Regions from separate parts of the Evansella sp. AB-rgal1 genome, predicted to be linked through region 2. Evidence: riboswitches for the same ligand, from Rfam matches in the RefSeq annotation. Region 2 holds a riboswitch; the other holds the start of a gene.
The links. Region 2 has a riboswitch for cyclic di-GMP ahead of ACERII_RS01400 (prepilin-type N-terminal cleavage/methylation domain-containing protein). Riboswitches for the same ligand answer to the same signal wherever they lie in the genome.

Region 1: another riboswitch for cyclic di-GMP. It lies ahead of ACERII_RS10290 (ABC transporter substrate-binding protein); the one in region 2 lies ahead of ACERII_RS01400 (prepilin-type N-terminal cleavage/methylation domain-containing protein).

What each region holds. Positions count from the first base shown of each region.
Region 1 is NZ_JBGUAU010000010.1:60,548-68,563, forward strand. It holds gene ACERII_RS10255 (ABC transporter ATP-binding protein) at 1-165, shown strand, start outside; gene ACERII_RS10260 (ABC transporter permease) at 167-1,288, shown strand; gene ACERII_RS10265 (zf-HC2 domain-containing protein) at 1,320-1,937, opposite strand; gene ACERII_RS10270 (RNA polymerase sigma factor) at 1,927-2,418, opposite strand; gene ACERII_RS10275 (hypothetical protein) at 2,693-2,902, opposite strand; gene ACERII_RS10280 (hypothetical protein) at 2,974-3,216, opposite strand; gene ACERII_RS10285 (diguanylate cyclase) at 3,266-4,999, opposite strand; gene ACERII_RS10290 (ABC transporter substrate-binding protein) at 4,992-6,086, opposite strand; cyclic di-GMP riboswitch class I at 6,335-6,417, opposite strand; gene ACERII_RS10295 (fumarylacetoacetate hydrolase family protein) at 6,647-7,426, opposite strand.
Region 2 is NZ_JBGUAU010000001.1:250,459-258,474, forward strand. It holds gene pilO (type 4a pilus biogenesis protein PilO) at 1-442, opposite strand, end outside; gene ACERII_RS01385 (PilN domain-containing protein) at 439-1,026, opposite strand; gene pilM (type IV pilus biogenesis protein PilM) at 1,030-2,010, opposite strand; gene ACERII_RS01395 (prepilin peptidase) at 2,025-2,780, opposite strand; gene ACERII_RS01400 (prepilin-type N-terminal cleavage/methylation domain-containing protein) at 2,817-3,278, opposite strand; cyclic di-GMP riboswitch class II at 3,316-3,398, opposite strand; gene ACERII_RS01405 (type II secretion system F family protein) at 3,406-4,611, opposite strand; gene ACERII_RS01410 (type IV pilus twitching motility protein PilT) at 4,621-5,655, opposite strand; gene ACERII_RS01415 (GspE/PulE family protein) at 5,667-7,328, opposite strand; gene ACERII_RS01420 (type IV pilus modification PilV family protein) at 7,691-8,016, shown strand, end outside.

The DNA.
Region 1 (8,016 bases), on a different contig from region 2:
GAAGGTTCCTCTTTAAAACTATGGTCAACAAATCCAGAGGATACGTTGTATGACTTATTTGGTTTTACGAAAGAAAAGAATTACAAAGTTGAACAAGTTTCGATTCGTGAGATGAGCTTGGAGGATGTCTTCATTGCGTTCACCGGTAAGGAATGGAGGGATTAACGTGCGAAATGTGAGCCAATTTAAGCAAATGTTTCTAACACAACTAAAGTTAACTTTACGGGAAAAGCAAGCTTGGTTCTGGGGGATTTTCTTCCCTGTCATCTTGATGGTCATCTTTATGGTTATTTTCACTTCGGGTAGTGATGATGAGTTTTCTGCTACCGTTGCGATTGTCAACGAGAATCCTAACCCAACATCAGAAATGTTACTACAACAAATCAACCAAATTCCCGTTTTAGTAATAGAAGGTGATGGAACGGTTAATCGAGAAGAAGCCGATGAACTTGTAAAAGAGCAAGATGTTCACGCAGCCATAGTTTTACCAGAAACAGAAGATGTGACCACTCTTTTACTTCTTGTAAATAAAGAGAATGAAAACGGGGTAACGACACAAGCTTTATCAGGAATGCTCGATAAGTTTGTTCAACAAGCGAATCTTTATGCTGTTGGGGCCTCGCCTACTTATGAGTTAGAAATTGAATCCATCACTTCTGGAAATATGGAGTTAAGCGCTACGGATTTCCTCTTAACGGGGATGATTGCATTAGCGATCGCTCAAGGTGGGTTATTTGGAATGGTAGATTTAGTGGAAATGCGTCGCAAAGGGCTCATCAAGCGATTACGAATGACACCAGCGAATATGAACATTTTTGGGTTAAGTGATATGATCATGCGTTTCGTGTTTAGTATCATTCAAATTGTTTTACTATCACTCATAGGTGTGTTCATTTTTGGGGCAAAACTATACATTGACTTCCCAACACTACTCGTTGTGTTCATCGTTGGCGCACTTTCGTTTAATGCGTTAGGCTACTTTTTCTCATCGTTCAGTAAAACAACAGAGGCATATATGGGAGTCGCCAATATTACAAGCTTCCTTATGATGTTCTTGAGCGGTGTTTTCATCCCAATTGAAACAATGCCACAGTGGATCCAACCAGTCTCCAACATCCTCCCACTAACATATTTCGTGGAAGGATTGAGGGAAGCAATGGTCTATTCCAGTAGTATCTTCAACGCCTCCGTTTGGATTGGTATTGGAATCATGATGCTTTGGGGCGTCATTGCATATGTCCTTGGATCTTGGTTTTATAAAACGAAGTCTATTGTAGAAACAAGGTAGAAAGCAGTGGGGACTAAATCCCCACTGTTTTCTATTCTCTTTCCCAAATCAACTTTCTATCGTCAGAACTTTTCCCTTGTAGAAATATCTGGTTCATGTTTGATATGTCAAAGGTATCCATACGTTGGTTGTCACCAAAATCATGACTTATTTCAAATCTACCAGAAGAATAGTGTTTGTTTACAAGCTGATATCTTGGAATAAAATAAAGGGTCTCTTCATCTTCACTATACATAAATTCATAACCATGGAAGCCTAGTGCACTACTTGTTGTATCACCGACAATAGTTAATGTTTCGCCAACAACTTCAACTTCTTGAATGAAGAGTTCATTAGTAGCAACAGGATTAGCCTTGTTTAAAAAATCATAAACAAAGATTCCACACAGAATTGCCAAAAGGATGAAAGCACTACTAATGGAAAAAATGAGACGATTTCTTAGTTTTTTGAATGGCTTTTTCGCTTTTAGACTAGTAAGTTTTTCATTTTCGTCTGTTAAAGACACTTCAGCTCTCATATCATGGAGTATTTCCTTACACGACTGACAATCATTTATATGGTTTTCAATAAATTCCTTGCTTTCATCACTACAAAGACCGTCTATATAGGTAGGCAATAAATCACGAACAATCTCACATTTATGATCCATGGTTATAACCTCGCTCTCTAAGTTTTACTTTTGCTCTATAGAAATTCACTCTTGCCCAGTTTTCATTCTTCCCTTGAATTTCTCCTATTTCTTTAAAACTAAGCCCACCTAATATACGAAGTAGGACAATTTCTTTCAATGGTTCTTCCATCAAGTGAATTATCTTATATAAGGAAATCTTATCTATCGAATTGATATATTCATCTTCAGGAGAAATATAAGTGATTTCTGAATTACTTATTGACGTATGATTCCTATTTTTCTTTTCCTTCTCTAAATATTTATAAAAGGAATGCTTCGCTATTTGACATAACCACACAGACATTTTGCACTCGCCATTATATCTATCGATCGATTTTACAGCCTGATAAAATGTTTCTTGTGTTAGTTCCTCTGACAAATCCGAATTATGAGAAAGACACATTAGATATTTGAAAACTTCATTCGCATATTCATTATATATTTCAGAAATTTCCTCCATGGCTTTTCCCCCTTTCACTTTATATATCCGGAAAAACAAGAATTCGTTACAATAAAAAATAATTTTTTTGTCTAGGATCAAATAGAAACTGTTCTCCTATAGTTATCTATCACTTCATTCTAGTATTATTATAGTCTTTTATTAAACAAAACTACGTTCATAGTTGAACAATACGTTACAACATGAAGGGGGGATTTCATTATGAGAGAGAAAATACGAAGAATTAGGGGCTTTATCGAAACGAAAGCAGGGAACATAACTGCTCCCTGCTTCACTATGTTAATTCTACTGCTGCTCTGTTTAGAATCTCTGCCAACCAATCTCCAGGAATTGCTATGTTATCCATTGACGTAAGAAAAACTACTTCTAATTTCCCACTCCGTTTTCTAATGACTCCAACACAATCATCATCTAACTCTAGCTCTATTACTAAGTTATAATCATCATCTGGGTCATTTACGATAATCGCCTCCCATTCGCTCACATGTACCACCTCTTTCTATATTTATAATTTCTTACAGCCTTCAAGGCACCATCATAATTGACTCTATTTTATCAAGTGGAAACACCGAGAGCCGTTCCCGATGCTTCCTTCAATTTGTTTTTATAGGTTTTTACACTTAGTCGAACGGTCTGAACTAGTTTTTGTACTATTCCAGGGTTCCTATATACTAGATAAATGGCAAAACTAACAATTGTGCAATAAATACTAACAATTAACGTGGGTTTTCTAACAATTATAGCATGAATACTAACAATTACCGCCTGAATACTAACAATTTGTCGAATCGGAAGCACGGAGAACCGTCCCCACTGCTTCCTTATATACTTTCGTTCCCTTTTTTCATTATTTAACAACCACACAATTTCGCCCTGCCTCTTTTGCACTGTATAAAGCTTCATCAGTCCTGTGCAGAATATCTTCTACTTTATCTCCTTCTTGTGATTCTGTTACTCCGATACTTAATGAAATTTGAAGTTTTCCCTTCTCCGTTTCGAATAGATGATTAGCTATAGTTAATCTCAAATTCTCTGCGAAATGTATTGCTTCCTCCACGGTAGTTTTGGCCATCAGTAATACAAATTCCTCTCCACCAAAACGAGCGAGGACATGCCCTGAAAGAATAGTGTCTTTGACAATATTCGCAAACTTACGTAGTATTTCATCCCCAACAAAATGTCCATATTGATCATTTATCTTCTTAAAATAATCTACATCAAATAAAATAAGACAAAAAGGATCTCCAAATTCCCGTGCATTTTCAAACTCTTCCTTTGCTTTTCGGTAAAAATATCTACGATTATAAAGCCCCGTTAATTCATCTGTAACAGCCATTTTCTCCATTTTTCGATACATTATGGCATTATCTATTGCGATATTTGCTTGGCTGATGTATGTGAGCGCTATCTCTGATTCACTCTTAGAGTAATCTATTTCTTTCCTTTCCAATAAAACCATTCCAACGAAAGAATCGTGGAGGTAAATAGGAACAACCATCGTATAATTATTTTTTTGATCGCCTTGCTTGACGATGATAGGGTGAGAATCTTGTTTTAGTTGCTTGATATAAGTCTGTATTTTACTTTCACTTACTTCTTCTTCCATGCATTTTGCTTCACTTGAGATTATCCATTCTATATCACCATTTTTATACATCCATAAGCTTGCCCGGCAATAAGGAACAATTTGCTTCAAGTGCTCTAATATAAGACGTTGTACCTTAGATTCATCCAAGGTAGAACTGATCATGTACATTGCATGTCTTAATAATTCTGATATACGGCTTCTTTCTTTTTCAGAAGCATATTCAATCTGTAACTTATTTGCCCTTTCCTGTTCTTGCATTAAATCTCTAATTTTCGTAAGCATTTGGTTTAACGAATCCCCGAGCATACCGAATTCATCCTTCGATTGAATCGTTACTCTCGCATCCAAGTTCCCTTTGCGAACATCGGACATCGTTAATAATATCTTTTTCAATGGATTGGTAACCCAATAGGCAAGAATAGTAGCCAATAATAAAAGAGATACAGCAAAAAAGAAAACCCCCTGAAGTACCGAATACCAAAAAAGTTCATCCGTTTTTTCTGAAATATAGTCTTCAGGAACGGCAATAATTACTGCCCCACGTTCTACATTTACATCATTCAATACAGGCACTATTGCAGCGGAGTAACTTTTATTCCCCACCACTATATCAATTGGAGATTCGAGATTGTTCTCTAATGCTGTATCAAATATATCCCTATTAAATTCTACCTGAGGAATTTCTTTCGAGTTACTATGAAACAACAATTTCCCATTTCGATCAAAAACAAATGCATAGGAAACTTCAGGATATTTTTCAACCACTTCTTTACATATCTCCTCAAACTGAAATACATCATTAATATTTATCCCTAATGATAATATTCTTTCCAGTTGTTTTTTCACATCATGTCCGATAAGATACATTTCTCTTTCCATTGACTTACTGTACTCTTTACTGAAGAAAAAACCACTAACCAAATTATTTGATCCTATTGTAACTAACAGAATCGCAACGAGTACTAATAGTATCTTGTTTTTTAATTTATTCATCGATTGTTACCCATCCATAACTAGTAACAACCCTTGAACTTAATAATGTCTTACTTTTAATTTGAATACCTAAATCCTCTGCACGAGCTAAGCTAATTAATGGTTCTCCTTTCATAGAAGTACGAATAGGTAGACTATCGGGTCTTTTTCCATCCTCCAGTATTTGCCTAGCTAATAAACCAGCTTCTTTTCCTTGCTCATAACCTGAAACACTAACAACAGATAACGTACCATACGTTACCCTATCCTTCCAAAAACTAAAGTCTGGTAACTTGCTATTTTCTGCTGTCCATTCTAACACGTCTCGATAATGAACATTTTGACCATTACTATCCTCAAATGTAAATATTCCTAACAATGCAATCGCATCCACCTCTGATTGCAGTTCTATGATTCTCTCTTTATACGTTTCAAAAGAATTTATATAATCCCAAGATACAAATGATATATCTTCTATATTTTCAATAGCACTATCCATTCTCTTTCTAACAGGGCCCCACATTGGATCCTCGTCAAAAATAACAGCGATTTTCTCAACATCTGGTACGATTTCCTTCATCAGTCGCAGATTCTCAAGAAAATGTTCTCGCTCTAATACACCAGTTACGTTTGAAGCATTATCATATCCATAAACTGCCGGATCTTCGTTTACAGCTGTAAAAACAATCGGTAGATTAGTATTGGTATAATGCCTAGCCACATATTCTTGTGCGTCATCATCACCAGTAAATAATAAATCTGGTTGCCAAGATTCTATTAGTGCTATTGCTTCCTCTCCCTTTTGCTTCTTTTGTTCTTCTGTACTAAAGTTTTTCGTATCCATTTCAAAAACTTTGTACTCGATATCTATTCCTTCCAGAGCATCCTGAAATCCTTGGTATTGTGTTTCCGTCCATTCCCAAGGAGTATGATAACTCATCACATGAAGTATTTTGAAGCTTTTATTCTCCCCCTCCTCTGACCCACTCTCCATTTCCACAGTTACAGGAGTATATTCCTCGAAATCGTCCCTACACCCAGATACGATGATTATAAAAAAGATGAATAATACAAGGATAAAAATTCTATTTTCTATTACACGCATCATTTAAATTTCTCCTCCCATCGTGCCCTCTATTTTTGTAATGGCAACGGTTAATCTTAGTTGAATGTTGCTACAGATGGTCTTTATTAGAATATGTGAGTTTTATCAAAACCCTCGTAGCAATAAGTGTAGTCAAGATATCTTTTAAGCCAGTTATTGCCCTATTGAATGTGCAGCGAGTGAAGCCAAACCCAAACAAAAAAAGAAGCCGCTTTCAATAAATAGCCGCTTCTCACCCATAGCATGATGCGTTCGGCGATCCAGCCACCATAGTTTTACCCTTAGGCCTGTGATTTTGCGCCCCTGATTTTCATCAGGTTTGCCAGTTTCGTGCATATTTATCTAATTCCTAGTTATATTAATATTTTACTATAACTACAAGAATTTAAATAGAACTTTTTACCTATGTAACTGTAAAAAAATGATTATTTCCGGAAGCAGTGGGGACGGTTCCTACTGCTTCCTTCGGTTAGCGAAGTAATACAAAAAAGGAAGCTATTTAATATTAGCTCCCTTTTCAAAATATTTAGGTTACAAATTAACACTTTAATTCACTGTAATTTTTACTGAGTCTTTTTCTTTTCTGAAATAAATGTATTACGAAGCGTTCCAACCTCTTTTATTTCACATTCTATCGTATTACCAGCAGAGACAAATTCAGCCCCTAGAGGACTCCCCGTTAAAATGACATCTCCCTTTTTTAACGTCATTACACTAGAAAGATACGATATCATCTTTCGAATGGGAACAATCATTAACTCCGTTGCACTGTTTTGCTTTTCCACATTATTTAATCTTGCTTCCACTCTTACGTTAAATGGATCTAACTCTGTTTCTATAACAGGGCCTAATGGAGTAAACGTATCAAATGACTTCCCTATTATCCAGTGTCCGTCTTCACGGAAAAATTGAGGTGCTGTAACATCATTCCCCACGGTATATCCAAATACATAGTCTAAAACATCTTCTTCGGCAACATTCTTTGTATCTTTTCCAATGACAACAGCCAGCTCAGATTCGAATTTAACCTCGTCAATAGAATGAGGGATCACAATTTCATCTTCAGGACCGATTACGGAAGATGTAGGTTTAAAGAAAAAAACTGGGATTTCAGGTAGTGTCGCTGGTATTTCTTCTACTTTAGATACATAATTTGCTCCGATACCAATAATTTTATTTGGCACTAGTGGTGATAGTTGCTTAACCTCTTGTAACGAGTATGTTTCACCTGTAAATTCCCACGCTTCAAACATATCACCTGATATCTCTTTGATAACATTATTTTCAATTTCAATAACACCTTGAAGAACACTTGAACCATTGCTAAATCTAGTAAACTTCATCTCAGTTTCATCTCCTAAAATTAGAATCTTACATTATAATACTACTATATCATCAATCCCCCCTTCTTTAGTTACACTTTCTTCATGATTATTCAAAAAAGGAGTGGGTTCTCAAGTTTCCTTAAAGGAACGAAATAAGGGAACATACCTATTGGTACTCCTCAAAGGAGCGGTTAAAGGCAACACTTGTCTACAGCACCATACTTTTTTATCCACTGGGGCCATTCACTTCATTCCTGTTGTATGGAACACCAATACTAATTAATCAAAAAGCATGCTATAGCAAAAATACTAAGAATAGTTACTATTGTTTTACTTACTCTGAACGTTTTATCCTTTCCACTTTTTCGATCGAGTTGATATATGTAATTAATGATTAAATTTAACCCAATGAAAGGTAGAATATTTCCTCGGAAATTATCTACAATTGTCAAAAGTTTAATAAGATTAGTTGAATTTATGATGATCCCTCCCCAGCCAAATACCATATTAATAGATGCGACCTTATCACTATGTAATCTCAGCATGTTCCTGATTTATCTATTAGTTTCTCCCAGACCTCGATGGTGAGGGAAAGGTAGACTAACAAT
Region 2 (8,016 bases):
AATTCGCAGTCACTTGTAATGATCCATTCACTTGATGAATTGTTTGCTCTATTGAAGAAGATGATGTATCATCTCCCTCTTCTTCCTCTTCATTTAATAGAGTTATTTGAAATTGACTTTTTGAAAAACTATAGTTTTGGACTGTCACATTGGCTGCATTTTCTGCTCCTTCTAATTGTACTAACCAATTCTCAATAAAAGGAGAAGTTGGAACCTTCTTTAGCATTTCTATAGTTTCTTCCTGATTCATTTCAGGAGCTTCTACTTTTCCTTGCAACATTGTTTCGTATAATTCTTCTTCTGTTTTTAGCTGCTGTTTCGCCTTTGCCAAATCATTTTGTAAAGGTGCAAGATAAATAAAATAAACAGCTACTAAGGATAAGAGAACAAGTAACACGAATGCTATGATAAACTTTTGAATTCTATTTTTATCAATATTCATCCATTGTCTCCTTCCCCAACTAAATGAACTGTGGATACATTCTCTTCTAACTTTGTGAGTTCATCTCGATCAAACGTAATGGTATAAGAAGCAGAATACCTTGTTTCAGTTTCTGATTCGATAAGAGATACAGAATGAATCATAACATCTGTCACAACAGATAATGATTGCAAATGATGGAGGTAGCTTGCAACTTCTCTTTGATTTGAAAATACTGCATTGATTTGCACAGTGCCTCCATCTGTATATTGATAATTAGTAAAAAAACCTTGAGTTGGTAACTGATTTGCCAATAGATTTACTACTTGCGCAGATGATATGTACTGATCTTCTATATACGTTACAGAACGATCAAGATGCGGTGTCTCTACCTGCAATTCTGCCTGTTGTGATGCAATAAGCTGAAGTTGCTTTACTGTTTCGATATTATTCTCTATCTGCGCCTGCTCCCGCTGCAGTGATTGATAATAAAAAATTCCAGCTATTAAGATAACCATGGATATACCATAGGTGATGCCTACTGCTGTTACTACTATATAATTTTTCTTTGGTTTTTTTGGTAATAAGTTAATTTCCACAGACATGGGCTACACCTCTTTTAAACATAAGCTTAATGGTAATAAATACTGGTCAGGAATATCATTTCTCACTTTCTCCATCACCTTTAGGGTAGCTGGTGAATTTAAGGAGCTAACTTTCTCTTTAATAGTAGTGAAAAGCATAGGATGATCACCTAAGAGAATCATATTCGTAATTTCTTTTGTACCTTGATGCATAGAATATTTATAAAAATTCATTACTCGTTCTATTTCTAAGAGTTGATCATCAATGTCGCCATCTATCTTCAATTTATTTTTGAATTCATACTTTATCATACCTTCTTCCAAATGAATGGAAACATCATCCTTCCCTAAGTTATAAGCTAAATGTCTCATGAAAATAGGAACATCTTGATGAAAGATAGATATATTAATGGATGTCAAGCTCCATTCAATAAAAAGAAAATGCTGTTCATCTGCAGCTTCAATGCTTTGTTCAAAATAACGATAAAGAGAAAGACCTCCGATGTCTGCAACAATTGGTTTTAACTTTGCATTCTCAAGCTTCTTTGAATACTCCAATACTTGTTCCTCTGGGGTTGCAAAAAATAAAATATCTCTACTTTCCACAATTTCACTTTCTTTTTCTAGAATATGAAAGTCGAAGTATGCATCATCAAAGGGAAGATGAATGGACGCCCCTATTTCAAAGTTTAGATACCCACGTATATCTTCCTCTTCTAAATTTGCTGGAATCGAAAGTTTTCGAAAAAAAACGGAAGAATCAGGTATGAAAAACATAATTTCTTTGTTTTTTAGCTTCCAATCTTGAACACATTCTTCTAACAGTTGTTGAAATCTAGCTCCATCAACAATTTTTCCTTTTTCTATAACTCCCATTGGTACATGCTTTTCTCCAAAGTTGTCTACATTAGTAAAGGAAGGACCTTTTGTAGCGACATAGCGGATGACGTGGTCTTTGATTTGGATACCGATAGTTTGTTTACTAGAAAGAGTCAATGAAAACAAGGAAACTTCCTCCTTTAAAATAATAATTGAATATACCATTCAATGATGGAGTTATGAAAAAAGTAACTTATCAGACTACCGATTGCTATAAACGGTCCGAAGGGAATAGGACTACCTTTTTCTACTTTCTTCCCCATTCTCGCAGCGATCCCTACCACTGCACCTAAGAAACTAGCTATGAAAAGGGCAACGAACACTCCTGTTAAACCTAGTACGATTCCTAACACTCCAAATAGCTTAATATCTCCGCCTCCCATACCACCTTTACTCACAATCGCTATTAGTAGAAGAATTCCAAAACCAACTACAGCACCTACTATGCTGTCCCACCATGGTGTTAGCGGAGAAATGACTGTTAATAAAATAAAGAGTGGTAAAAAGAAAAGAAGGACCTTATCAGGAATGAGCATGGTTGATAAATCAGATACAGTGATAATAATTAATAATGATATAAGCGCAAGTGCGATTGGCAATTCCTTTGACCATCCCACCAGTAATGGCGAAATCGTAAAAAGACATGCAGTTAACGCTTCATAAAATGGATAAACAGGAGATATTTTCGTTGCACAATTACGACAGCGACCCTTTTGAAGGAAAAAAGAAAGGATTGGAATTAATTCCATCCATGTTAGGTTCTTATTACAAGCAGGACAATGGGAACCAGGGGAAACGATTGATTCCCCTGCTGGCACCCGTAAGCCTACAACATTATAGAAGGAGCCCAGAATGGCACCTAGGATGAAAAGATAGATGTGAAGTGTAAGTTCCATGTTTGGTGGGCTCCTTTATTTTCGACTTTAAAAAAACTATCTACTTACTACATCTCCTCTAACAAGTTCTCCTTGTTTAACACCCTCAATTTTTCGCTCTTTTCCAATTAGAGTAACTGTATAAACTGTAACATCATTTTCAACTTCAACTTCTACTTTACTTGCACTCCAATTGTATCCGTCACCAGCTGTTCCTTCAGTCACTGGTGCTGAATTTCCAGTTTCTTTTGTATCAGGATCTTCCATTGGTTCTAGGTAGCCTCCAGCAATTAATTCTTCTAACTTAATTTCTGTTTTGTTCGGATCACTTGTTAACATAATTCTTGCTGAGCTGATCATCTGTTGAGCATTCCCCACATGCGCATCCTTCTTCGCATTATCAATCAACCCACCAATACTAGGTATCGCTATCGCTGCAATAATACCCAAAATTACTACAACTACTAGTAACTCAATTAACGTTAAACCTTTTTGATTCTTAAGCATTCTTTTTAACATACTATCCCTCTCCTTTTAAAGAAGTTTTTTATAATGTATTAATAAGGCCGGTTGCACTACTCGCTCCCAATGATCCAAGTGCCCAAATGAAGATCATTATTCATCGCACCTCTCAATAATCAAAAAATTAAATTTCTGAGTAAATTTGAAACATAGGTACAATAATCGAAATAACAATTACTCCTACTACGGACGCAAGAATGACAATTAATAATGGTTCAATGAGTGCTTTTAAACGGTCTGTTGCATACTCTACTTCTTTTTCATAAAAGTCTGCAACTTTCCCAAGCATTTGGTCTAACGAACCAGTTTCTTCCCCAATGCTAATCATGTGAACCACAAGTGGCGGGAACACCCAGTTATCCTTCATAGGCTCTGTTAGTCGTTTCCCTTCCTCCAATGCATTTCGAGATTGTTTCAAAGTGTGAGCAATTACTTCATTGCCTATTACCTTTTCCACTATTTTTATAGATTGTAAGATGGGTACAGAGCTTGAAAACAAAGAACTTAGTGTCCTACTCATTCTAGCTAATGCAGCCTTTTGTAACAACTGACCAAATATAGGTAATTTCAATAAGAAGTAATCAAGATAATATTTGGAATCTGCATTCTTTTGAATCATCCATATTCCAATGCTTAATAGCAATACTCCAATTAATAGTAACCACCACAAACTGGAAACAATATTACTCACTGTTAATACAAACACTGTTATCGCAGGTAATTCTCCTCCTAAGTCAGATAACATAGCTGCAAACATAGGAACAACGGAGGTTAACAGAAAGATAACAACTAGTACTGCCACTATCGCTATAACAATAGGATAAGCTAAAGCAGATTTTACTTTTTGCTTCGTTTCGTGTTGTTTTTCAAACTGCAGAGCTAGTTGATCTAGTGACTCTTCAAGTGAACCACTAGCTTCTCCAGCACGAACCATATTGATAAAAATAGGAGGAAAAACCTTCTTCTGTTTGCTTGCGGCTTCAGAGAAAGCATTTCCAGATAATAAATCTTCCTCAATATTCTCTAACGCTCTCATGAGTGCTTTACTGCTCGTCTGTTTGGACAATATTGCTGTAGAGTCAACGATTGAGACACCAGATTTCAGTAGAGTAGCAAATTGCCGTAAAAACAACACAAAATCCTGCAGTTTTACAGGGTTTCCTATAATTATTTCTTTATTTAAAAAGTTTGGCTCTATCTCATCAAGGGTAGCCTGTGCAATACCTTGGTTTCTAAGTTTTTGGATTACTTGCTTTCTTGATTGTCCAGAAATGGTGCCTTCTTTTTTCTCCCCTATTTTAGAGCGACCCTTGTAGCGATATTGTGGCAATTCCTTCACCTACCTCTCTTTTAAATAGTGTCTCGCTTCGTCGTAATCTATGGCCTTTGCTTGAAGTAATTGGCGTACACTCATTTCAAGTGTATGCATTCCCTCTGCTTTACTAGTTTGAAGAACATTTTCGATTTGGTGTATTTTTTCATTTCGAATCAAGTTCGAAACAGCATAATTGTTTATAAGAATTTCTGTTGCAGCCTTTCTTCCTTGTCTATCTACTGTTGTTAACAGTCTTTGTGAAATCACCGCTGTTAATACGGATGCAAGCTGAATTCTTATCTGTGCTTGCTGACTAGGTTGAAAGACGTCAATGATCCGATCAATCGTTGCCGCTGCGCTTGAAGTGTGCAATGTACCTAACACTAAATGCCCTGTTTCAGCAGCAGTAATAGCAGTAGCAATCGTATCTAAATCCCGCATCTCTCCAACTAAGATAACATCAGGGTCTTGTCGTAACGCAGAACGTAATCCAGTTCCAAAGCTTTTCGTATCAGATCCAATTTCACGTTGATCAATAATACAATTTCGATGTTTGTGCAAGTATTCAATTGGATCCTCTAATGTGATAATATGCCTTTTTACAGAATCATTCATATGCTTAATCATTGCCGCAAGGGTTGTTGATTTACCACTTCCCGTAGGCCCAGTTACTAAAACTAACCCTTGTTTTTTTTCAGATATTGTCCTCAATATACTTGGCATCTGTAGATCATCAAGAGTAGGAATAACCATTTGAATAACTCGTATTGCCATACTTAAATGTGATCTTTGATAATATGCATTTAAACGAAAGCGAGAAACGCCAGGAATTCCATAGGAAAAGTCAATTTCTCTATTTTCTTCTAACTGTTCCTTTAAGGAAGCAGGAAGAACCTCGTCTACCATTTCGTTTATGTCATTAGGCGTTAATGTTGGCTGATCTAATGTTACAAGCTCACCGTGAATTCGTAATACGGGAGGTTTACCAATTGTTAAATGAATATCTGATGCCTCTAAATGAATCGCATCAGATAATAATGTAATGACACTTCTACCCATACACCATACACCTACTTATCTGTTGCTACACGTAAGACTTCTTCTGTAGTGGTTAATCCTTGCTTCACTTTACCAAGTCCATCATCAATCAAAAAAGACATTCCATTTTGTTTCGCGTATTCCTTTAGAGATTGACTTGATTTATCATTCATTATCATTTGTTTCATATGATCATCTAAAACAAGCATTTCATGTATAGCAATGCGATCCCGATAACCAGTCATATTACAAGTTGGACAACCTTCTCCTCGATATACTTTTTCAATGGATAAACCCCTACGAGAAAAAATCGCTTCTTCTCTGACCGTAGGCTGTTGTTCTTTTTTACAATCCCGGCAGATTCTTCTCACTAAACGTTGAGAGATAATCCCTGATAAAGATGCTGCTATTAAGAAGGGCTCTATTTTCATATCTACTAACCTATTGATGGTGCTTATCGAATCGTTCGTATGAATTGTACTTAAAACTAGATGTCCTGTTAAGGAAGCTCGAACTGCAATTTCCGCTGTTTCCGAATCCCGAATTTCTCCAACCATGATAATATCTGGATCCTGTCGGAGGATAGATCGTAATCCATTAGCAAAAGACATTCCAACCTTAGTATTTACTTGAATTTGGTTTATCCCTTCTAGTTGATATTCCACTGGATCTTCTACTGTTATAATGTTCACCTTATCTGAATTTAAACGATTTAAACCTGCATAAAGGGTAGATGACTTTCCTGATCCGGTTGGTCCAGTAATTAAAATAATACCCGTGGGCTGTTCTAACAGAGTTACAAGATGGTCATAATGCTTAGGACTAAAATTCAGCTTATCTAACTCTGTTAAGGAATTTCCTAAATCAAGAATACGCATTACCACTTTTTCCCCATAGACAGTCGGCAATGTAGAAATACGCAAATCGATCGGGTGAAAATCGATATTTACTTTTATGCGCCCATCTTGGGGTGTTCTCGTCTCTGTGATATCAAGATTCCCCATTATTTTAATTCTTGCAATAAGCATATTCTGCATATGCTTTGGCAACGTTCTTTCTGTCTTTAACACTCCGTCAATTCGATATCGTACAAGTACTTTATTCTCCTGCGTGTCGATATGAATATCACTAGCTCGCTCTTGAACAGCACGAATCAACAGCTGGTTTACTAGCTTTACCATTGGAGAATCATTTCCACTCACTGAATCTATTTCCGCTTCCTCTTGATTAGGTAGTTCTTCAAACAGCTCTTCTACTGCATTTTCAAGTTCATAATACTTGTGGATTGCCTTTACGATTTCATCTTTCGTAGCAATTGCAACTTCAACCTGAAAACCGGTAGATAATCTAATATCATCTATAGCAAAGTAATCCATAGGGTCTGCCATAGCAATAAAAAGTTTATTGCCTTCTAATTTCAAAGGGATCAAATAATTCCGATGTGCTAACTCTTTAGGAACTAGATTTGTTATTTTGGGATCAATAGGAAATCGATACAAACTGACATGTGGTATCCCTAGTTGATATTCTAAAACTTCAATTAGCTGTTGTTCGGTTATAAATCCTTGCTGAAGTAAAATATCACCAAGTTTCTGATTTTTACTTTTCTGATTTAATGCTTCGGTTAATTGTTCAGGTGTTATCAATTTAGCCTCTACTAAAAGATCACCTAAACGCTTCCTATTTTTACTCATGGTTTACTCCTCCTTTCTTTGTTTCGTTCTATATAGTTAACAAAAGGATATCGTTTAGCAATACTATTTTTAATTATTTATATCGAAATTAAAAAAAATAGTATATTATGTCGTATAATATAGTTTATATTATAAAGTATAATAGTACTAAATAAATAGTGTTTTTTTTACAAACTTATAAATATATTTAGGTCTTTTTACCCTTATTTTCTAATAACAGTAAAAAATACCTAACTTTCTTCTTACTATAGTCTTTTCATTGTAAGGAAATTTCAATGTTTATAATTGATACTATAATAACTAATGTAGATTTCAAAGTTGACCCAAAATAACGAATAGGGAAAATTGTGAGGCGGTATACGATGAAGTTAGTAAAAAACCAAGAAGGATTTACCCTTATTGAAATTTTGCTTTCCATTGCGATATTATCAATAATATTTATTTCCTTAATGAACATTTTTCCGCAAATGATACAGTTTAATTCTATTAATGAAACGAAAACACAGGCGATCAATACCTCTAGACAGATTTTAAATGATTGGCAAAATAAATCTGAAATCATAGATTACCTTTCAGCACCATCTACCTCGGAATTACCATCAGAATTAATTGAACAGGATTCACACTATTCTGCTGAAATTAACATAGACAAGTATATTGCAATAATAACGATAGCTAAAGAATCTGA